3 regions of the Pseudarthrobacter quantipunctorum genome follow, and region 2 is predicted to be linked to each of the others. Evidence: riboswitches for the same ligand, from Rfam matches in the RefSeq annotation. Region 2 holds a riboswitch; each other region holds the start of a gene.
What was found. A riboswitch is a leader RNA that binds a small molecule or an ion and turns the genes downstream of it on or off. The one in region 2 is predicted to bind thiamine pyrophosphate.
Positions count from the first base shown of each region.

Region 1 (2,258 bases), 410 kb from region 2:
CGCCAGGCAGGCAACGCAGGCCCAGCCTCCAGCGCCTGCAGAAACGGAGAAGCACGACGGCGATGCGTCCAGGCCCGCTGCCGTCCTGACCTTTGGCGGGGAGAAGGTAGTCCTGCCCTTCGTGGAGCACGCAGAGGAGCAGCAGGCGAAGCCTGCCCTTACCCTGGACCGCCTTGCCGCGGCCTTCGCCCACCTGGGCGAGGCCGCTCCAGCGGCGGAAACGCCGGCCGAAACGGCAGTGGAAACGCCGGCTGAAATGCCGGCAGGGCAGCCGGCCCGGCGCGAGGCCGAAGAGGCTGCGCGCCAGGCCCTCCAGCCCGAACGGGACAGGGAGCCGCGGGAAGCTGAAACTGGCCGGCAGCAGCGGCCGGCGCCTGCTGCAGCGGAGAAGGACTACTCGGACCACACGCTGGAGCAGTCGCGCCCGCGCAGGGCACGCCGCAACCGCAGTGCCAGCCGCGCGCAGGGAGCCGCCAACGAGACCTCGGTCCAGCAGCATGACAATGTTCCTGCCGCCGCGGCCGGGCATTCCCATGCAGCCAAGGCACCGGCAACAGGCCAGGCGGGTGCTTCCAAGCCGGCCAGCAGCAAGCCGTCGGATGCACCGATTATCCTCGGTGTCGGGGTTCCTGCCTCAGAGCTGTAGCAACTGGAGATCCAGCAACCGGATCTCCAGCAGCGGGAGTAGTCATTGACCGGATGCCCGGCCAGCCACAGGAAGTGGCCGGCCGGGCATCCGTTGCTTAAGGGCGCGCGTTCAATCCGCCGTTCAAACTGCGCGTTCCACCCAGCGCCGGTCGCACTGTGTCACCTTCAGCCCGCGGACCGCAAAAAAGCTACGCTAGGGAACCGACACGGGGTGCCGCGCAGAGAGCCGGCTGAGATCCAGACCCGTTGAACCTGTCCGGCTAGCACCGGCGAAGGGATGTCTCTTGTCTTCCACTCTCGCAATGCCCACTGCCTTCTTCCAGGGCACACCTGCGCTTTCTTCTCCATTTGCTGCTGCTTCTGCCCCTGGAGCGCAGGCCGGCCAGTACCGCGACGTGCCCCGGGTCCTGGCCATCGCCGGTTCCGACCCCTCCGGCGGGGCCGGCATCCAGGCGGACCTGAAAAGCATCGCAGCCCACGGCGGCTACGGAATGGCCGCCATCACCGCACTCACAGCGCAGAACACCCGCGGCGTGCGCGGCGTCCATGTTCCCCCCGCAGCCTTCCTCACCCAGCAGCTCGATGCCGTCAGTGACGACATCAGCATCGACGCCGTAAAAATCGGGATGCTGGGCGACGCCGCGGTGATCGAAGCTGTCCGGGCCTGGCTCGAAAAGGTGCGTCCCGGCGTCGTGGTGCTGGACCCGGTCATGGTGGCCACCAGCGGTGACCGGCTGCTCCAGGAATCCGCCGAGGCCGCGCTTCGCGGCCTGCTGCCGCTGGCGGACCTCATCACGCCCAACCTGGCTGAACTCGCCATGCTGGTAGGCGGCGAGGTGCAGGAGACCTGGGAAGGTGCCCTGGAGCAGGGACACCGGCTCTCGGCAGCCACCGGGGCAACGGTGCTCGTTAAGGGAGGGCACCTGGCGGGGGATCAGTGCCCCGATGCGCTGGTCGATGCCGGCGGCAGGCTGAACCAGGACGTGGTGGTGGTTCCGGGACAGCGCGTGGCAACGCGCAACAGCCACGGCACCGGCTGTTCACTCTCGGCAGCGATGGCCACAGTCCAGGCACGGCTGGGCGACTGGGAGGCCACCCTCCGCGAGGTCAAGCCCTGGCTGGCCGGGGCGCTGGAGGCCTCGGAAACCCTGGAGGTGGGGACGGGCAACGGACCTGTGCACCACTTCCACCACGTGCCGGCGGTGCGCGGGGAGGGCAGCTTCGCTGCACAGCTGTGGGCGGACGCCAGGAAGGACCTGGCGGACATCTACGCGCTGGACTTCATCCGCGGACTGGTTTCGGGCAGCCTGCCGGAGAAGGATTTTGCCTACTACCTCGCCCAGGATGCCATCTACCTCAACGGCTACTCGCGGGTGCTCGCGCGGACCAGTGCCCTGGCACCCACCGAGGCAGAGCAGCTCTTCTGGGCACGTTCCGCGGCGCAATGCCTGGAGGTCGAGTCTGAGCTGCACCGGTCATGGCTCAGTACGCGGACCGTTGAGCCGCAGCTGGGACCTGTCACCAAGTCCTACGTGGACCATCTGGCCGCTGCGTCGGCCTCCGGCAGTTACGCCGTCCTGGCCGCAGCCGTCCTGCCCTGCTTCTGGCTG
Region 1 is NZ_CP148033.1:1,693,397-1,695,654, forward strand. Features, by position in the region: gene WHH00_RS07780 (Rne/Rng family ribonuclease) at 1-646, shown strand, start outside; TPP riboswitch at 846-943, shown strand; gene thiD (bifunctional hydroxymethylpyrimidine kinase/phosphomethylpyrimidine kinase) at 951-2,258, shown strand, end outside.
Region 1: another riboswitch for thiamine pyrophosphate. It lies ahead of thiD (bifunctional hydroxymethylpyrimidine kinase/phosphomethylpyrimidine kinase); the one in region 2 lies ahead of WHH00_RS05920 (FAD-dependent oxidoreductase).

Region 2 (2,258 bases):
CTGGCCCCGGCGCCGTGTCTCGGCGTCCAGCGGACCGCCGGGAGCCACGAAGGCGGGTACGTCGGCGATGGCATACAGCACGCGGTAGTCGCTGCCGTCCCGCTCAATGTAGAGCGCCTGGTCAAGGTCTGTGGACGACGCCGGGTCGATGGTAATGAAGTCGATGCCGGTGAGGTCATGGGCTGGCAGCTGCAGTGCCGACACCGCGGCCTCGGCGTCCTTCACGGCATCTTTTGGATACTCGTTCGGCAGCTCAAGCTCCGTCCGCAGGGCGCTGAGTGCAGCCTCGAGGGCGTTGGTGTGCTCGTGGACATTGGGGGCCAGCCGATGATGTGACACGAAAATCAGCGTAGCCCGAATTTCGTAAATTATGCACGGTGCCGGGCACAGAATGCGCCGCAGATCCGGCTCCGCGTCAGGGGCGGGCAGCGTCCAGGGCGCCGAGCAGCGATGCGGCGGCTGCTGCCGGATCATCGGCTTCCGTGATGGCCCGGACCACAACGATCCTGCTGGCACCGGCCGCCACCACTTGCTCCACGTTGCCGTGGTCAATCCCGCCGATCGCGAACCAGGGCACGCCGCCGTCGGGCTTTCCCTGCCCCTGCGCCGCGGAGGCGGCGGCCGCATGCTTCACCAGGTCCAGGCCGACGGCGGCGCGGCCGGGCTTGGTGGGTGTTGCCCACAGGGGGCCCACGCAGAAGTAGTCGAGTGCGGCGGGGCCGGCGGCAGCGGCCAGGGCGGCGTCCACCTGGTCAGGGCTGTGGCTGGACAGGCCAATTGCGGCGTTCCCGTTCAGCAGCGTCCGGGCTGCCTTGAGGGGAAGGTCTTTCTGGCCGATGTGGAAGACCGGGGCGCCGGAGAGCACAGCAACGTCCGCGCGGTCGTTTACTGCCCACAGCCTGCCGTGGCGGACCGCTGCCTCCTTCAGGACGGCCAGGAGTTCCAGCTCCTCGGCGGCTTCGATGGATTTGTCCCGGAGCTGGATGATGTCCACGCCGCCCGCGAACGCGGCATCCACGAACTGTTCGAAGTCGCCCTGGCGGCGGCGCGCATCCGTGCAGAGATACAGGCGCGCATTGTGGAGCCCGGCACTGCCTTCCGCATTGATAAAGGCGTCTGTACCGGACGGACGGGAAGCGGCGGCAGGCGGGTGGGACACATTCATGGGAGCCAGCCTAGTTCCTCTACACTGGGCTCGTACTGCGGGAGCCGCGGCAGCTGTCACAAAGCGCCGGGCTGAGAGGGCGTCAGAGCCGACCGCTTGACCTGATCCGGTTAATACCGGCGTAGGGAAGGAGACAATCGATGCCTCACGCGCATGACGTTACCGGCCGCCCTGCTCCCGGCTCCGCGATCACGGCGGATGTTGCCGTGATCGGCGGGGGAGCGGTGGGCCACGGCATCGCCTGGGAGGCGAGGCGTTCGGGCCGTTCGGTGGTGGTGATCGATGACGTCCCGGGCTCGGGAGCCAGCTGGGCTGCCGCGGGGATGCTTGCACCGGTGAGCGAGCTGCACTACCAGGAGGAGGACCTCCTGGAACTCATGCTCGACGCCTCCGCCCGCTGGCCGGGTTTCGCCGCGGACCTCGCCTCGGCCGCGGGTTCGGATCCGGGATATCTTACGACGCCGACCCTGGCCGTGGGTGCCGACGCCGCGGACAGGCGGGCTCTGCTGGATCTGCGTGCCGTCCAGCTGTCCCACGGGCTCACGGTTGAACCGCTCACCATCCGCGAGGCCCGGCAGCGCGAGCCCCTGCTGAGCCCGGGCATTGCCTGTGCGCTGGATACCCCGGCGGACCACCAGGTGGATCCCAGGCTGCTGGTGGTTTGCCTCCGCCGCGCGTTGGCCCGGCATGCCGGCGGGACGGCAGGCAACCGAAGTCATGTGCCGGGCGCCGTCGACGGATACGCGGTGCCGGACACGGCAGCCGGCCTGCTCTGGAAGGACGGCGCCGTTGCCGGAGCAGTCCTGGAGGGCGGTGGGACCGTCCTGGCCGGGGAGACGGTGGTGGCCAACGGACTGCACGCCGCGGAACTTGCAGGACTGCCGGCGGGCCTGCACCTTCCACTGCGGCCGGTGTACGGGGACATCCTGCGGCTCGCAGTACCTGCCCACCTGCGGCCACTGGTGGCCTCAACTGTCCGTGGGCTGGTCCGCGGGACCCCCGTGTATATCGTCCCCAGGCAGGACGGAACCGTGGTGGTCGGGGCAACCCAGCGTGAGGACGCGCTGGGAAGGGACGCAGGCTCCAGCGCGGG
Region 2 is NZ_CP148033.1:1,280,309-1,282,566, forward strand. Features, by position in the region: gene WHH00_RS05910 (RNB domain-containing ribonuclease) at 1-339, opposite strand, end outside; gene thiE (thiamine phosphate synthase) at 416-1,165, opposite strand; TPP riboswitch at 1,193-1,310, shown strand; gene WHH00_RS05920 (FAD-dependent oxidoreductase) at 1,306-2,258, shown strand, end outside.

Region 3 (2,258 bases), 330 kb from region 2:
GGGCAGCCCGGCTGCGTGAAGGGCCAGGATCTCGTCGCCGATCCTGCCGTGCCTGATCACGCTGCCGGCGTCGGTCCCGGCGTAGATCCGCACGCCTGCCTCGAACGCCTCAAGCACCCGTTCCTCCCGGCGTTCCCACAATGAACGCATATGCGCCGCATAGCGCGGGAACTTGGGTAAAGCCTGCGCTGCAATGTCGGGAAAGGTGGCGATGTTGACCAGGGTGGGCACAATGGGCACCTCCTGCTCGACGAACCGGGGCAGGTGCCGCGGCAGGAGGCCTGTGGCGTGCTCCACGCAGTCGATGCCGGCGTCCAGCACGTCGTCGAGCGTCTCTTCCGCGAAGCAGTGCGCCGTAACGCGTGCGCCCTCATCATGGGCGGCGTGGACGGCGTCACGGACGACGGCGGCAGGAAACGAAGGCGCCAAGTCGCCGGCGTCGCGGTCAATCCAGTCCCCCACAAGCTTGACCCAACCGTCACCTTCCCTGGCCTGCTTACGCACAGCTTCCACCAGGCCGTCCGGTTCCACTTCCTCAGCGAACCCCCGCAGGTACCGCCGCGTGCGCGCAACGTGGCGGCCGGCTCGGATCAGCACCGGGACGTCGTTCCTGCCCTGCAGCCATCGGGTATCCGCAGGGGAACCTGCGTCGCGGACCAGCAGGGTGCCGGCGTCCAGGTCCGTCCGTGCCTGTTCTTCGGCAGTCAAAGCATCCACCGGCCCGCCCGCACCCAGCCCGATGTGGCAGTGCGCATCCACAAAGCCAGGCAGCACCCATCCCGCCAGAATCCTGTCCGGGGCCTTTGCCGGCCGGCGGAACGTCAGCCGACCGCCAACGGACCAGAGCCCGTGCTGCTCAGTGCCCGGCCCGGTCAGGACCGTCCCCGTGAACTCGATAATTTCTGCCATGAATTTGCCTCTTTCCCGCCGGGACAGGCTAGCACCGCGTGATGTGACAAGCCCCGCTTCAAGGCGTGTGGTAGCTTTCATCCTGACCACACGGGTGCCCCTGCAGGGGCTGAGATCGGGCTGACGCAGCCTGCGACCGTCGAACCTGTCCGGGTAATGCCGGCGAAGGAAGTGAGTATTCCTTGAGTACACCCAATCAGCAGCTGAACCCTGCCCTCAACAACCCGGGTGCCGGTCCTGCCGGCAACCAGCCCCCCGTAACGCAATCCCTGAAACCCCACTCCCTGGCATACCTCGAGGACGCCGGGAACGGGATCCGCGTTCCCGTGACCGAAATCAGGTTGGAACCGTCACCCAACGGCGTGCCAAACCAGCCGTTCCGGACCTACCGGACCGCCGGTCCGGGGAGCGACCCCGTTCAAGGCCTTCCTCCTGTCCGCAAGGACTGGATCGAAGCACGGGCAGACACGGAAGCGTACAGCGGCAGGGAAAGGAACCTGCTCGACGACGGCCGCTCGGCTGTGCGCCGCGGCGCCGCCAGCGCAGAGTGGAAAGGAGCAGCTCCGGTGCCCCGCCGCGCCGTCGACGGCAGGACCGTCACCCAGATGCACTACGCGCGGCAAGGAGTGATCACCCCGGAGATGCGCTTCGTGGCGCTGCGCGAGAACTGCGATGTTGAACTGGTCCGCAGCGAACTGGCCGCGGGCCGGGCCATCATCCCCAGCAACATCAACCACCCGGAATCCGAGCCGATGATCATCGGCAAGGCCTTCCTGGTGAAAATCAACGCCAACATCGGCAACTCCTCGGTCATCAGTTCAATCGCCGAAGAGGTGGACAAACTGCAGTGGGCAACCCGGTGGGGCGCAGACACCGTCATGGACCTCTCCACCGGGGATGACATCCACACCACCCGGGAATGGATCATCCGCAACTCCCCGGTTCCCATCGGCACCGTCCCCATCTACCAGGCCCTGGAGAAGGTCAACGGCGAAGCCAACGCCCTGACATGGGAGATCTTCCGTGACACCGTGATCGAGCAGTGCGAGCAGGGCGTCGACTACATGACCATCCATGCCGGCGTGCTGCTCCGGTACGTTCCCCTGACCGCCAACCGGGTCACCGGCATCGTGTCCCGTGGCGGATCGATCATGGCCGGGTGGTGCCTGGCGCACCACCGGGAGAACTTCCTCTACACACACTTCGACGAACTCTGCGAGATTTTCGCGAGGTACGACGTCGCGTTTTCCCTGGGCGACGGGCTGCGGCCAGGGGCAACAGCCGATGCCAACGACGCAGCCCAGTTTGCCGAGCTGGACACCCTCGCCGAGCTCACGCAGCGTGCCTGG
Region 3 is NZ_CP148033.1:1,607,607-1,609,864, reverse strand. Features, by position in the region: gene WHH00_RS07355 (amidohydrolase family protein) at 1-909, opposite strand, end outside; TPP riboswitch at 990-1,097, shown strand; gene thiC (phosphomethylpyrimidine synthase ThiC) at 1,092-2,258, shown strand, end outside.
Region 3: another riboswitch for thiamine pyrophosphate. It lies ahead of thiC (phosphomethylpyrimidine synthase ThiC); the one in region 2 lies ahead of WHH00_RS05920 (FAD-dependent oxidoreductase).